2 regions of the Paenibacillus sp. CAA11 genome follow, and region 1 is predicted to be linked to the other one. Evidence: riboswitches for the same ligand, from Rfam matches in the RefSeq annotation. Region 1 holds a riboswitch; the other holds the start of a gene.
The links. Region 1 has a riboswitch for cyclic di-AMP ahead of DCC85_RS17765 (TrkH family potassium uptake protein). Riboswitches for the same ligand answer to the same signal wherever they lie in the genome.
Positions count from the first base shown of each region.

Region 2: it holds a riboswitch for cyclic di-AMP, as region 1 does, so the genes downstream of both, DCC85_RS00140 (resuscitation-promoting factor) here and DCC85_RS17765 (TrkH family potassium uptake protein) in region 1, are expected to answer to the same signal.

Region 1 covers NZ_CP028922.1:3,802,462-3,810,511, forward strand. The annotation lists gene DCC85_RS17760 (potassium channel family protein) at 1-266, opposite strand, end outside; gene DCC85_RS17765 (TrkH family potassium uptake protein) at 285-1,619, opposite strand; cyclic di-AMP (ydaO/yuaA leader) riboswitch at 1,691-1,860, opposite strand; gene DCC85_RS17770 (CPBP family intramembrane glutamic endopeptidase) at 2,135-3,808, shown strand; gene uvrC (excinuclease ABC subunit UvrC) at 3,777-5,714, opposite strand; gene trxA (thioredoxin) at 5,851-6,162, opposite strand; gene dnaI (primosomal protein DnaI) at 6,406-7,374, opposite strand; gene DCC85_RS17790 (replication initiation and membrane attachment family protein) at 7,423-8,050, opposite strand, start outside.
Region 2 covers NZ_CP028922.1:24,529-32,578, forward strand. The annotation lists gene DCC85_RS00110 (initiation-control protein YabA) at 1-229, shown strand, start outside; gene DCC85_RS00115 (tRNA1(Val) (adenine(37)-N6)-methyltransferase) at 312-1,073, shown strand; gene rsmI (16S rRNA (cytidine(1402)-2'-O)-methyltransferase) at 1,076-1,960, shown strand; gene DCC85_RS00125 (AbrB/MazE/SpoVT family DNA-binding domain-containing protein) at 2,122-2,376, opposite strand; gene DCC85_RS00130 (HD domain-containing protein) at 2,685-3,968, shown strand; gene DCC85_RS00135 (TatD family hydrolase) at 3,985-4,752, shown strand; cyclic di-AMP (ydaO/yuaA leader) riboswitch at 4,968-5,191, shown strand; gene DCC85_RS00140 (resuscitation-promoting factor) at 5,458-6,621, shown strand; gene rnmV (ribonuclease M5) at 6,730-7,275, shown strand; gene rsmA (16S rRNA (adenine(1518)-N(6)/adenine(1519)-N(6))-dimethyltransferase RsmA) at 7,283-8,050, shown strand, end outside.

The DNA.
Region 1 (8,050 bases):
AGCAGAATGGTGGCCAGAATGCTTGGCTGGATATCGTCGCCAATAGCGACAATACCGCAGTCAAAATTCCGGATTCCGAGAGAGCGCAGCATCTCTTCATCTGTAGCATCAGCCGTAACTGTATAAGTTAAGTAATTGCTCATTTGATTTACGACCTCTTCATTCCGGTCCACACCCAGAACTTCATACCCTAAATCCATAAGCTCCAGGGCCAGACTTGAGCCGAAGCGGCCAAGGCCAATGACCGCAAACTGTTGTTTTTTCATAATAGATGGTCAAACTCCTTATCCAATAATCATTTTGCCTTCAGGGTGTTTATATAATTCCTTACCCTTCTTCGGCCCTAACGCATAGGCTAAAGTTAAAGGCCCCAGCCGGCCTGCAAACATGGTGAAGCTAATAAGCAGCTTGCCGATCAGGGTCAGCTTGCCTGTCAATCCCATCGTTAAGCCCACCGTCCCGAACGCGGATGTCGTCTCAAAGAGAATGCTGAGGAAGCTGCTGTCCTCCGTGGTCGACAGAATCATCGCAATAGCCACGACGAGGAACAACGCAAGCAGAGTAATGGTCAGCGCCTTCAATATCCGCTCTTGAACCAGGCGGTAACGGAAGAGCACCAGATCGTCCCGCCCCCGAATCATAGAGAACATAGATCCGATCAGGATGGTAAAGGTTGTCGTCTTAATCCCGCCCCCGGTCGAGCTTGGAGAAGCCCCAATAAACATCAAGATGATCATGAAGAACTGGGTCGCCTGACGGAGGGAGCCGATATCCAGCGTATTTGCGCCGGCTGTACGCGGCGTCACAGACTGGAACAGCGAGCCCCAGAACTTGCCTGCCCAGCTAAGCGGCTCAAGCGTCTTCGGATTGGTGAATTCAAAGACAAAGATAACCAAGGCGCCGATCACAATCAAGGCGGCCGTCATGGACAGAACCACTTTGGAATGCAGAGACAGCTTGCGGTTCTTCCGGTAATCCACGACATCTGAGATTACGATAAAGCCAATTCCTCCAGATACTATCAAAAACATCGCCACGAAATTTACAAGCGGGTCGCTCACGAACTGGGTCAAGCTCCGGTACCCTCCAAACAGGTCGAATCCTGCATTGTTAAACATGGACACTGCATGGAAGATGCCGAAGTAAACCGCTCGTCCAAAGGGCATATCCACGGCCCAACGAATCGTAAATAGCACGGCTGCGCAAGCTTCAATGACAAGAGAATATAATAATACCTTGCGAATTAGCCGTACGATGCCTTCCATCGTGTTCTGATTCATGGCCTCCTGCAGCAGCAGCCGATCCTTCAGGGAAATCTTCCGTTTGAATACTAGTGAGAATAGTGTGGCCATGGTCATAAAGCCCAAGCCTCCGACCTGAATCAGCAGCATGATGACGACCTGACCAAAGGTCGTAAAATAAGTCCCTGTATCCACAACGACAAGCCCTGTTACACAGGTCGCTGAGGTCGCAGTAAATAATGCATCCACGAACGAAAGGCGGCCTTCCGGATGAATGGAAATCGGAAGCATGAGCAGCAGAGATCCAATAAAAATAATTGCGGCAAAGCCAATCACCAGAATCTGAGGCGGAGATAATTTGAAGCGTTTGTTGTTCAACTGTAAGGGTCACCTCTTGTGTTTTGGTCAAAAGAAAAAAGACACTGGAAATCCAATGCCTTCAAGGTTTGGGTTCCTGCTGCATAGGCCTACGAGGTTAGCTGACGGATTCGGGCATGCACAGGTCGCCCTATTCAACTGTCCTTCTGCTGCTGTACCCTGCAGAAGAGACAGTAAGAAATTCACCCCAAAAGATTGGTTCCCCCGTTTTCATGATCATGAAATTCGGCTCATATTCCGTTTCTCATATTTCATCATGGATTATAAGCCTTATTTCTAATGACTACAAAGTGAATTTTCCATGAAACAGAATGAAAACATGTTGAATATCGCTGCATTAGGAATGTAATCTCGGATTCTCTGAGCTTTGCTGTTTATTATATAGTTTTATGTGCATTTACACGTTGATTTCCCCACAGTTTCTGGCAGGTGCCCCTTCTTTATGTTATCTTTACTTTGAAGTATTCCCGTAACTATCGTTCATACACGCAAATACACACAAAGGAGTTGTAAGCTTGAAACCAAAATTATTATGGAGTCTGGCGGCCCTGGGATTTGTTATTTTCATCCTGACCCAAGTTCTGCCGTCCGTGGTCCAAGATCCCGCTTCCTCGGAATCAAGCAAAGCGATTTCCAAGGAGCAGGCGATCAAGGCAGCGTCTTCCTTTGCCGAAGAGACACTGAAGATCAATACCTCGAATGTGGAGAATCCCCTCGTTACTTATTCGACCGATTCGGACTTATACGGTTACCTGAGCAAAGAGAAGTTGCTCCAAGACTATACGAAGAAATATGACCAGAAGTTTCCGACAGAGCGCTTCCGCGTAAAGTTTGAGCAGCCCGAGCCGCAGCTTTCTGCCCTCGTCATCGATGTTGGCATGTCCACGGGCAATGTTGTCGGCTTTGAAATGATAGATTCCTGGTCGTCTGAAGACAAGAAACTGATTCTGGACACAGACCAGAATGGCCTGTCCAAGCTGCAGGCGCTGGAGGGCAGCATAACCCTCGAGGATAAAGCGGCTGGGGCCGAGCCTTATCTTAAAGCGCTGGGATACGATCCCAAGGGGCTCACCGTACAGCAGAATCAAACACTGGGGCTGACTTATCAGGTGAACGGCTATAAGATTGGCAATTCTCATGCCGAGCTGGTGTTTGGCTATGAATACGGGCAGGTCACTTCGATGCAGTCCAAATTTACAGTGCCGGCAGTACATACGGATTATGTGAAAAGCCAAACCAAGCTAGCCACCTGGCTAACATTCGGTGGATACGGACTCCTGTCATTTATTCTTGGCATCCTGGCCATCGTTTATAGTGCAAGGACTCGGCCCCATGCTTCCTTTGGCCGCGGAGTCTTCCTGACACTCTTCTATCTGTTCATCAATGTTGTCAGCACGCTCAATATGCTGCCTGTCTTTAAGTCTCAAGGACTTGATGGAATTGCACTGGATCTCGCTCTAATCATGCAGGGGCTGATTACGGTCGCTATGACAGCATCCATTTATTTCTCCCTGGTCGGAGGCGATGGGCTATGGAGACAAAAGGGACAGAATCTATGGATGAGAACACGCGAACCCGGCTATGGCCGCCATGTTCTGCAAAGTGCTATAAATGGCTATGCTTGGGCATTCATTCTTCTAGGCCTGCAATCCGTCATCTTCATTGTTCTTGGGCTCACTCTGAACATGTGGACAACGACGGATGAATCGCAATCTCCTTACAATATGGTCTATCCTTGGGTCTTCCCGATTATGGCATGGATGGCCGGCATTGGAGAAGAAGCCGTATACCGGCTGTTCGGAATTCCTATGCTGAAAAAAATCGTGCGCAGCACCTTTATCGCCAGCCTGATCACTACGCTCATCTGGGCATTCGGACACACGCTGTATCCGATCTATCCGGTGATTTCCCGGCCAATTGAGCTTACTTTTATCGGCCTTATGTTCAGCTACATTTTCCTTCGTTCCGGGTATATCGGAGCCATGTTTGCCCACGTGGTGTTTGACAGTATCCTGATGGGACTCAGCCTGGTTCTTATGGGCGGCACGACCAACATCCTTACAGGAGTGATCACCTTTGCTGCTCCGGCGATTGTCGGGTATATCGTGTACCTGTTCAATCCGCCAAGTAAAGAGCGCACAAAAAAGGAGCCGCTTATCACGACTCCTCATCCCGAAGGGCAGCTATAATTTGCTTGGCGAGCTTATCGCCGATACTAAGAGGCCGGAAGTCTTCGACGGAGGCCTCTTTTATTTTCTTCAGAGAACCAAAATGCTTCAGCAGAAGCTTCCGTCGCTTCTCTCCAATCCCCGGAATGGCATCCAGACGGGAGGTTACCATCGATTTTCCCCGCTGTTCTCGGTGGAAGGAAATCGCAAATCTATGCACTTCCTCCTGTATCCGCTGCAGCAAGTAGAACTCCTGACTGTCCCGTGGCAGGTTCACCGGTTCCGGTGGGTCGCCAACCATCAGCTGGGCCGTCTTGTGCTTCGCATCTTTGACCAGACCGCACACCGGAATGTACAGGCCGAGCTCATTCTCCAGCACATCGACCGCTGCAGATATCTGGCCTTTCCCGCCATCGACAACGATCAGATCAGGCATCGTAAGATTCTCCTTCAGCACGCGTTCGTACCTGCGCCGAATCACCTCTCGCATCGTCTCATAATCGTCAGGACCTTGAACGGTCTTAACTTTGTACTTGCGGTACTCCTTCTTATCGGGCTTCCCGTCCGTGAAGACGACCATCGCCGATACCGGGTTGGTGCCCTGAATGTTGGAGTTATCGAACGCCTCGATCCGGCGGACGGAGTCAAGGCCAATCCACTCGCCAAGGCTTTCAGCGGCCTTCGAAGTCCGCTCTTCATCCCGTTCAATCAGGCGGAACTTCTCATCGAGCGCAACCCGGGCATTCTCTGCTGCCATGGTGACCATCTGCTTCTTAAGCCCACGCTGTGGCAGCAGCACCTTGATCCCCAGCCACTGCTGAAGCGAGGCAGCTCCAGCGGCTGCGTCAAGTCCTTCTGTGTCCACTGCAGAACCAGCCGCATTCTCCTCAGTCCCATCAGCCTGGAACTCAATTTCAGTTCCTTGGCCTTCCCCAGCGGCTTCTGAGCCCGGCTTCATATCTGGAGGCAGTAAAATTTCCTGCGGCAGGGCCGGGTTATCACTATAATATTGGGTCACATAGGATAAGAAATCACTATAGGGCTCCCCATAAAAAGGAAAGCTTGAAGCATGCCGTTCAATCATCTTGCCTTGGCGCATATATAGAATTTGTACGCACATCCAGCCTTTATCCACAGCAAAGCCGAAGACGTCGCGGTCGCGGGCGTCCGCCATGGTGATCTTCTGCTTCTCCATAAGAGCTTCGATATTTATAATCTGATCCCGCAGTTCCTTAGCACGTTCGAAATAAAGCTCTTCCGCAGCTTCTTCCATTTTCCGCTGAAGCTCTTTCTTGATTTCCTCATGACCCCCGCTCAGGAAGCTGGCGATCTCCTGCGTAATTTCTTCATAGGTAGTCTTAGGCACCTCTTGAACACATGGAGCCAGACACTGGCCCATATGATAGTAAAGACAGACCTCCTTCGGCATTACATTACACTTGCGCAGCGGATACATCCGGTCAAGCAGCTTCTTGGTCTGCTGGGCAGCGTAAGCATTCGGATAGGGACCGAAATACTTCGCCTTATCCTTAAGAATGCGTCTAGTTACCTCCAGCCTTGGGTGAGGCTCATTCGTTATTTTAATATAAGGGAAAGTCTTATCGTCTTTGAGCAATATATTGTACCTGGGCTGATGCGTCTTGATCAGGTTACACTCCAAGATCAGAGCTTCCATGTTGCTAGCCGTTACAATATACTCGAAATCGCGAATTTCCGAGACCAGCCGCTGGGTCTTACCGTTATGACTTCCTGTAAAATAGGAACGCACCCGATTCTTAAGAATCTTGGCCTTTCCTACGTAAATAATGGTGCCGTCCCGGTTCTTCATCAGATAGCATCCCGGTAAATCCGGAAGAAGCGCAAGCTTGTGCCGAATGGCCTCCAGCGCCTTCTCCTGCTCATCAATTTTATTTATATGAGAATCCATGCCACCTACTCCTCCCCGCATGGAATAAACTAAGAAGTTATAATTCCCTATCTAATTATATAGGCACATGCTCATAAAGAAAACGCCCCCGGGATACCGGAGGCGTTGTTCTCTTTAGGCCATGTCCAAGAAGCGATTATTGGTGCTTAGCAAGCAAGCTCTTCAGCGATTCCTTGGAGTTCAGCCCGACTACTTTATCGACCGGTTGGCCGTCTTTAAAGAAGATCAAAGTCGGAATGCTCATGACGCCGAAGCGGGAAGCCGATTCCGGATTCTCGTCCACGTTAACCTTCGCAATCTTCACATCAACCTCAGAGGACAATTCGTCCAGGATTGGAGCCAGCATTTTGCACGGACCGCACCAAGGTGCCCAGAAATCAACCAGGACTGTGCCTTGGCCTTCCACTTCCGATTTGAAAGATGAATCTGAAACGTTAACGATTGCCATGCTTATCTCCTCCTAAAATAAAGTCGGGGTCCGAAAAAAGGATCTCAAACTTTAGACAGTTAAAATATGGTTGACTGTAATCAGTACAGCCTTTAGTATATCATTTTTTTAGCAAATAGGAAATGGGAAGCAGGTTCATTCTTAAAACCATCCCCTAAAGCACCTACCCTATTATTAACCGGAATTGACCCATCTATAAATAAAATAAGTAAAAAAGGCCCGCCGAAGGGCGGACCTTAAATCTCAATCTCCACTTGCGCGGCTGCCGCGCTTATTGCTTCCATTCACGGAAACCACATCTACGAAGGGAGCGATGCGTTCCATCAGCCGCTGGCCTTTGTGTGCTTCTTCTCCGTCTTTGCTTGTAAAGCTCAAATGCTTCTCCAAAGCCGTTAAATCGTAATTCGAGGTGAAAAACGTTGGCCTGCGGTTCATCCGGTAGTTCAGGATCGCACCCATCACATGGTCCCGGACCCATGGATTGAGGTTCTCCGCACCAATATCATCAAATACGAGAAGGTCCGCCTGCTTCATCGTCTCCGTCATTTCCTTGAGCTTCTGACCGTCCTGCATAATCAGCTTCAAGTCCTCAACAAATTCAGGCATATAGACAATAACCCCCGTATACCCGGATTTGGCCAGCTCATGCAGCAGGTAAGACATCAAGAAAGTCTTGCCCGTACCAAAATGCCCTACCAAATACAAGCCTCGGTTGGAAAGACCGTTCTCTTTCGTCTCGTTAATATAACGGAACACCCGCGCTACGGCCGGGGCACGGGCACTGTCCTTGGCCGCGATCTCAACAGCATCATAGCCTTCCTGCAAGGCCCGCTCATCCACATAGAAGCTGCGGATTCGCTTCTGGACCTGGATATTCCGCTCATAGGCCAGCTGCTTGGCACAAGGAACCTGACGCTGAAACAGCTGCGGCGGGCCAATGACGTTCTCAACGGATAGCTTGGTGTAATGCCCTTGGAAGTCATTAGGGCAGTTCTCCAAGCCAGGGCACGCATCACAATTTTTGCTTTCTTTGACGTATTGGAACAGCTTGCCCAAGTGAAGGGTGAGCTGCTGCTTATCCAGTTCGGGATGCTCGTCCAGCAGCTTCAGAATCAGCGGATCACTCAGCAGCTCATTCATAATTCGCTGGGAGCGGTCCCGGAACTCGGGACTTCGCTTCATCTGCTGCAGCAGTTCTCCCATGGATTCCATATGGCCTTCTCCTCCCTAAATTTCTTATACGTTATCGGGAGCCGGCCTCTAAGAGCCCTTGCTGTGGCCGGTCTGCATTTGCTGGGCCATCTTAATCAGCTCGGCAAACTCCTCCTCCGACACTCCCTCTTCTCCGGTGTTCGTGCTTTGTACGATGGGAATATCCGGCTTCACCTTCCCGCTGCGGGCATAGGACTTGCCTCGCCCGCCTGCCGCTGGAGGAGTACTGCCCGGCTCACCGCTCTTCTTGACTTTGCCTTGCTCACGTATATATACAACCGCCTTCTCATATGTAGTAACCTGCTTAAGCAGCATATTCGAGGCAATAGATTCTACAAACTTACGGTTAATTCTCTGCTCGCCGCCAGTCGTCAGCAGCATCATCAAATAATGAATCAGCACGTTAATAACTTCGGCTGGCAGCTTATAATTGAGGTCGATCTTCTCGAAGATATCGAGCAAACTGTCCGGCACCGAGCCTGGGAAGAACTTCGGCAACAGCCTTGTATGCGGCTCATTGCGAAGCATCATATTATACTGATGCACATCACATTTGCCTTGAAGCTGCGGAGGCACCTCCACATAGTACTCCATCTGTACGGCATGCTCTTCAGGCGGCGACTCGCCTGCGGCCATCAAATCGCTGCCTTGGCGCAAAGAGACGACCTTGCCGCCG
Region 2 (8,050 bases), 1.1 Mb from region 1:
GCAACTGCGCAAGATTCTTAAGAGGGAGGCCGGAGAACCCGGGGATGTAATCCCTACGGAGGGCGAAGCGGTTTCGGGAGAGACGGAAGAAGGAGAGGATATTGTCGGTGAAGGTTATGACAACCTGGCCCGGCTATATCACGAGGGCTTTCATATTTGTAATGTGTATTACGGACATTTACGTACAGAGGGAGATTGTCTCTTCTGCCTGTCATTTTTGAATAAATAAGAAGCCGTAGGTGCAAACCTACGGTTTTTTTGCAAGTGAAGACTGTAATACGCTAACACGAAGGGAAGAGGAATGGAAGGCGATGAATGAAGTACAGTTAAAAGAAAGTGAGCGGGTGGACGACCTGCTTAATCAGGACTTGCAGATTATCCAGAGTGATGAAGTGTTCAGCTTCTCTATGGATGCTGTGCTGTTGTCCAGATTTGCTTCACTGCCAAGGCGTGGAACTATTCTTGACCTCTGCACCGGGAATGGAGTGATTCCCATTCTTCTATCAGTCCGAACAGAAGCGATGATTGAAGGGATAGAGATCCAGGATAGATTAGCTGATATGGCACGGCGCAGTATAGAAATGAACGGGCTTGAGCATAGAATTACTATTCACGCAGGAGACCTGAGAGAGCTGCCTGCTCTTGTAGGGCATAACAAATACGACGCCATTACGATGAACCCTCCATATATGCCGATGCGTACGGGTGATCTGAAGATCAACCCGCATCAGGCCGCTGCACGTCATGAGATCCATGGTTCTCTGGAAGAGCTGATTCATGCGGCAATGAAACTGGTTAGGCCAGGTGGTAAAGTCTCTATGGTACATAAACCACAGCGGCTGGGAGAAATCATCACATTGCTGCGCCAATACCGGCTTGAACCGAAAAGGATTCGCTTTGTGCATCCGAGAATCGGGATGGAGGCGAATATGGTGCTGATTGAGGCGCTAAGAGACGGTAAGCCGGATATCAGGCTGCTTCCTCCATTGATCGTATATGAAGAGAATGGGGAGTACTGCCCGGAGATTATGGACATTTATTATGGATCTATGAGAGATAAAGGGGATTGTTAATCATGAATTTGAATCTGCAAAAAAGCTTTGAGGAGCAGGCGCCAGATTCCCCTGGCAAGCTGTTTCTGGTCGCGACACCGATTGGCAACCTGGAGGATATGACCTACCGGGCTGTTCGGATCCTTCAGGAGGCCGATCTGATCGCGGCAGAGGACACCCGGCAGACCCGAAAGCTGCTGGCGCATTTTGAAATTACAAACAAGAAGCTGTTCAGCTATCATGAGCATAATAAGGCGGCCAGTGGCCCTGAATTAATACGCTATATAATAGAAGGAAAAAATTTAGCCCTGGTCAGTGATGCCGGATTGCCGGCTATTTCAGACCCTGGAAGTGACCTGGTCAAGCTGGCTTTGGAGGCGGGGATTTCCGTCATTCCTGTCCCTGGAGCCAATGCGGCTTTATCTGCGCTCATTGTATCTGGGCTTGGCACAGAGCGCTTTCAATTTCTTGGTTTTCTGCCGCGGGAGAAAAGGGCTAAGGAGGAGCAGCTGCGTTCGGTTGAAGATTACGAAGGCAGTATTTTGCTGTATGAATCCCCTCACCGCGTAATGAAGACCTTAGAGGCGATTCTTGAGGTACTGGGTGATAGAAGTGTGACGCTCGCCAGAGAGCTTACCAAGAGATATGAAGAAATCGCCCGTGGCACAGCGAGCAGCTGTCTGAAGCATTTAGAAGAACATCCACCCCTGGGGGAATATTGTATCGTCATTGGGGGAGCTGAAGCAGAGGAAGTGCAGCAGCGTAGAGACGCTTGGTGGCAAAACTTGACCCTAGAGGAACATGTAGGTCATTATGTAGAGGAAGGGCTGGATCGCAAAGAAGCTATGAAGAGAACAGCGGGAGACCGAGGGGTGTCAAAGCGGGATATTTATAACGCATTGTTATAATATCCTCCGCTGCGGCGGGCGTGCATGAATATACGGTTTTTTCCTAAATAAGGCAAAAAAATGGCCTTCACAAGGCCGGGTTCAAGCCAAGGAAGGCACCAAGGAGATATGAAAAAGGTTAGAATTAACAGATTCAGTAAAACTATTATATACTATAAATCTTAATTTGTCACAGGTGTAGGAAGCTCACTGAGACATTCGTGGCAAACAATTTTGCCTTTGAAGTAGGTTACATTCTCTGCATTACCGCAGAAAATACATGCAGGCTCATACTTCTTTAACATGATGCGCTCGCCGTCCACATAAATTTCAAGGGCGTCTTTCTCACCGATGCCAAGTGTGCGGCGCAATTCAATAGGGATAACAACCCGTCCCAGTTCATCTACTTTTCTTACAATACCTGTTGATTTCATCATAACCGATGATTGCCCCTCTCGCTATAGTTTAAATGCGTCACGATTCGACACAGTTCTCTTTTTTCTGCTTTTTATAATACCAACCATTGCCAGATTAGTCAACCTATTAATGGATAAAAAAGAAGATTGTTTCCTGAAAAAGTTATTTTAACCTCTAAGAACCCTTATAATAAGGCGTAGATACTTATTTCGTCAACTTTCGCCGCTCTTTAGACAAAGCCATCATGAAACGACATCATTCGACAAAAGTAGTCGACAATAGAGATTATTTTATTTTTTTAGCTTGAATGAAAGGTGGTTCAATTCTTATGTATCGATCACTTCGTGAAGAGAAGGTATTTAAAGATCCGGTTCATAACTACGTTCATGTACAGGACGAAATTATTTGGGCTCTGATTAATACCCCAGAATTTCAGCGGTTGCGGCGTATCCGTCAGTTGGGTACATCTTATTTAACCTTTCATGGGGCAGAACATAGCCGGTTTTCTCATTCTTTAGGCGTCTATGAAATTACGCGCCGGATTATCTCTCAATTCGAACGCAGCGGCTATTCCGGATGGCCTCATGAAGAACGACTGCTGGCATTATGTGCGGCACTTCTTCATGATCTTGGCCACGGCCCCTTCTCTCATTCCATTGAAGAAGCCTTCGATATGAATCATGAAGATTGGACGTGCAAAATTTTGGTGGGGGATACACAGGTAGCGGAGGTCCTTCGAAGAGTGTCTTCGGATTTCCCGGAGAAGGTTGCTGCGGTTATTCGCAAAGACTATGAGAAGCCTATTGTGGTTAACCTGGTATCCAGTCCGCTAGATGCAGATCGAATGGACTACCTGCTGCGCGACGCTTATTTTACAGGCGTGAATTATGGCACCATTGATATGGATCGCATCCTTCGTATGCTGCGTCCCTTTCAGGGGCGGGTGGTTGTCAAGGAATCGGGTATGCATGCTGTCGAGGACTACCTCATGTCGAGGTATCAAATGTATTGGCAGGTGTATTTCCACCCGGTCACCCGGAGCTCGGAAATTCTGCTTAGACAGATCTTCCGCAGAGCCAAAGAGCTTCATCAGCAGGGTTATGGGTTCCGCTTCCTCCCAGATCCTCTTCCGGGGCTCTTTGAGCGGGAGCTGACGGTTACAGAATATCTGCTTCTGGATGAAGCTTTGGTGCAGACGGCCTTCATGCAGTGGACAAATGAAGAAGATGAGCTTCTGGGCAGCCTCTGTGCCAGATTTTTAGATAGAAGGCTGTATAAATATGTAGAACTTGATCATATCGATATGGAAATGGTCGATCAGCTGCGCAGCGCATTCGCACAAGTAGGGCTGAATGCTGAATATGACTTAGAAATTGATTTTCCGACAGACCTGCCTTATGATGTGTTCCGTCCTGATGATGAGCTGAAGGGCAAGGAGATTCTGCTGCTGGACAGGCAGGACAATCTGCGCGAAATTTCTGAGGTATCCGATATCGTTCGTTCGATTAGCGGTCTACACCGTGGCCGTTGCCATTTGTATTATCCGAAGGAGAAGCTGGAAGCGGTAAAGGACCAACTGCCGCAACATATCGCACAACTTTTTGAAGTGTAAGGAGGAACTGTACAATATGCTGTTTGATACTCATACGCATCTGGATGCACCACAATTTGACGAAGATCGGGAGGAGACGATTGCCCGTGCTGTTGAAGCCGGTGTAACCCGGATGGTTAATGTCGGATTTAACCGGGAGACGATCCCTTCGACCATGAAGCTTGCTGAAACTTATGATTTCATATACGCTGCCGTCGGATGGCATCCGCAGGACGCAATTACTATGCTGGACGAGGATTTGGACTGGATTGCTGAGCTGTGCAAGCATGACAAGGTGGTAGCCATTGGGGAAATTGGACTTGATTACTACTGGGATACTTCCCCCAAAGAAGTGCAGCATCAGGTCTTCCGCCGTCAAATCGGATTGGCCCGAGAGCTTGGCATGCCGATTGTCATTCATGATCGTGACGCACATGAGGATATTGTGAAGATTTTGCGGGAAGAGAAGGCCAGCGAAGTTGGAGGCATCATGCATTCGTTTTCAGGAAGCTGGGAAACTGCCAAATTATGTATGAATATGGGATTCCATATCTCGTTTGGCGGGCCGATCACGTTTAAAAATGCAAAGCAGCCTAAAGAGGTCCTAAAACAGGTTCCACTCGATCGTTTGCTCATTGAAACGGACTCCCCATATTTAACACCACACCCATTCCGTGGAAAAAGAAATGAGTCTGCTCACGTTCGTTTAGTGGCTGAGATGGCGGCCGAGCTCAAGGGGATGTCCTTGGAGGAAATCGCGCAAATCACTACCCAAAATGCACTGGAACGATTTGACATTCGCTGATATCGGGAGCAAAACCGATGAAAAAACGAGATTTTGGAAAAGATTAATGTTTTTTAATTAAAAAAACAGAGTTTATTACAGATTTTTAACCATTTTTTTAAAAAAACGTAGTTGATCTCTCCTTTACAACATGGTTCCAAAAAGGATAGAATCTTTTCAGTAATGGATTTGCGTCATTCGGCTACGCCGGAACGTCAGTCCTTACATGGTTCCATGAACCAGTCTCGCTGAATCTCCTATTTCTGGAGAACGGGGGAACCGATGCGCTGAAGCTTGCTTTGATTTAATGCTACTTGATGGGCTTCAAGCATTTCGATTTCTTTACCGGGTCTTTGGGGTGAATTTGAGGTCACTCGCCATGAGCGGGTGAACTGAGATAGGGCGTCTCTCTACGCCCGAACCCGACAGCTAACCCCGTAAGCGTCATATGAGAGAGGCAACCTCGTGCGTCCTATCAAGCATCCAAGACATTTTCGGAAGCCACGAAAGAGTTCCTCTAACTCTTTCTATGGCTTCTTTTGTTTTGAATAAAACTGATAGGCACGTCATACTGTTGTAAAACGGGGGTGACTTTATGCCAAACAGACTGGGGAAGGATGCGGAATGCAGGGCTTTATAGCGTTCCGTAAAAAATCGGTATATAGTCGCGTCATATGTAATCATGCATCAACCTAGACGGCGAGGCTATGGAGGAGGACGGAAGAAGTGGGCGTGTTCAGAAAGAACGAAACAACCCATGGTTCACGATCATCCAGTATGTCTTACGCGTTGCGATGGAAGCATGACAAGGTACGTCTCATTTCAATATTCGCTATATTAGCCATCGCGGTAGTTTGCATCGTATTGGCCTGGGTATACGGTCAGGCGAGCAAGAGCATTCATCTGGTAATTGACGGGAAGGAGCAAACCGTTGAGACTCGAACCTCATCGGTGGGGTCCCTGCTGGATGAACAATCCATCGAGCTTAAACCGCAGGATGATATTTCAGCTGCAGTAGACAGTGAGCTTAAGGACGGCGATCAGATCGTGATTGACCGCGCTGTGAAAGTTACTGTGCTTGCTGACGGCAAGAGCAATAGCTACTACACCACAGAAGATACCGTTAAGAGCGTCTTTACCAAACTAGGCGTTTCTGTATCGGAACAAGATAAAGTGTATCCTTCGCTTTCAGCCGGCATTACTCCCGACTTGAAAATCCGTGTAGTCCGCGTGAACAAACATACGGTAGAGGAGCCGATTACAGTTCCTTATCAGGTCGTGAAGAAGAAAGATCCTACCCTGCTTGTCGGCAAGACCAAGGTGGTTCAGCAAGGCAGCAACGGTAAGGTCGTGAGCCGAGTAGAGAAAGTGTTTCAGGACGGAGAATTTGTCTCTAAGAGATGGCTGAACAAGACGGTCGAGAAGAAGCCCCAGGCGAAGATCATTGCCGTCGGCACGAAGAAGCCCGAGCCGGTTAAGCCTAAGCCCGAGGTCCTGTCTGCCAGCATCACCCGGGAACCCGGAGCGGTGAAGATAAGCCAGAACAATAAGGTCACTAAGGGCGGCGTAAGTTTTAAATATAAAAAGCTGATTAAAAATGTATCCATGACGGCCTACTCCTCGGAGGAAAGCGGAATTGGAACGAAGACAGCATCAGGAACAAGCGTAACGGAAGGCAGAACGATTGCGGTTGACCCGAAAGTGATCCCACTGGGCTGGTGGGTATATATTGAGGGGGTAGGCTTCCGCCGTGCGGAAGATACCGGTGGCGCCATTAAAGGCAACAAAATCGATGTGTATTATGATAGTTTAAAAACGGCCAATAAATTTGGACGTAAGAAGGGCCGCACCGTGTATGTGATTGGACCAACCAAACCGGAGCTGAACTGATCCGTTTACTTTAAGAATATAATTCGTTATTATATTGATATAATTACGTTAAACTAAGAAGAGGAGCTTTCCTCTTCTTTTTGTTTTACACGGAAAGGACGGCGCAAGGTGATTAAGGAAGTCATTGTTGTCGAGGGAAAAGACGATACCGTTGCAATCAAGCGGGCGGTAGAAGCCGACACGATCGAGACGGGAGGCTCGGCTATTGGTCCGGCGGTTCTCCGCCGAATTGAGCTGGCTCAAGAGAGACGGGGCGTGATTATCTTTACAGATCCTGATCATGCAGGGGAACGCATTCGCAAGATTGTTGCCGCGCGCGTGCCAGGCTGTAAACATGCATTCCTGACGCTGGCTGATGCCACTCGGGCAGGAGACATCGGGGTGGAGAATGCGTCCCCTGAAGCGATCAGAGCGGCCCTTGAGCGTGTGCGGAGCGAGGCACCCGAGGAGGAAAGTCTGATCGATTGGGAAGACTTAATAGACGCGGGACTGATTGTGCACCCGCAGGCTGCTGCCCGGCGGCGTTATATGGGCGAGCTGCTCGGCATCGGATACTGCAACGGAAAGCAATTCCACAAGCGCCTTCGGATCTTCCGAATCACACCGCAGGAGTTCGCGGCGGCGCTGAGTCAATTGGAGGACAAAGGGGTCTAGAGGCAATATGAGCATGAGAGAAGATATATCCACGCCGAGGCGCACCAAAGAGATTATTCAGCGGCATGGATTTTCATTTAAGAAAAGTCTGGGTCAGAACTTTCTGATTGACCAGAATATCCTTGGGAAAATCGTGGGCTCCGCGGGTCTGGATGCCTCCAAGGCGGCCTTGGAGATCGGTCCGGGGATTGGGGCCTTAACCGAGAAGCTGGCTGAAGTCAGCAGCAAGGTGGTCGCCATTGAGATTGATCAGCGGCTGATTCCCATCCTGGATGAGGTATTGGAACCTTATCCGCACGTAAAGGTCGTACATGGGGATGTTCTCAAGCTGGACCTGAAGGAGCTGTTTGCGGAGGAGTTCGAAGCAGATACCCGGGTCAGCGTGGTCGCCAATCTCCCTTACTATGTCACCACCCCGATTCTGATGAAGCTGCTAGAGGAGCATCTTCCGCTGGAGAATATCGTGGTGATGATCCAGAAAGAAGTGGCTGAGCGGATGGCCGCCTCCCCGGGAGGCAAGGATTACGGCAGCTTGAGCATAGCGGTGCAGTATTTTAGCGAGCCGGAGCTGGTATGCATTGTACCGCATACGGTATTTATTCCACAGCCGAATGTAGATTCGGCCGTGATTCGGCTCAAGGTACGGAAAGAGCCGCCGGTGCATGTGGAGAATGAGGCGTTCTTCTTTATGCTGGTACAAGCTGCATTTGCCCAGCGTAGGAAGACGATCGCCAACAATCTGAAGAGCCGCTTCTTCGCCAAAGAAGGGCGGGAG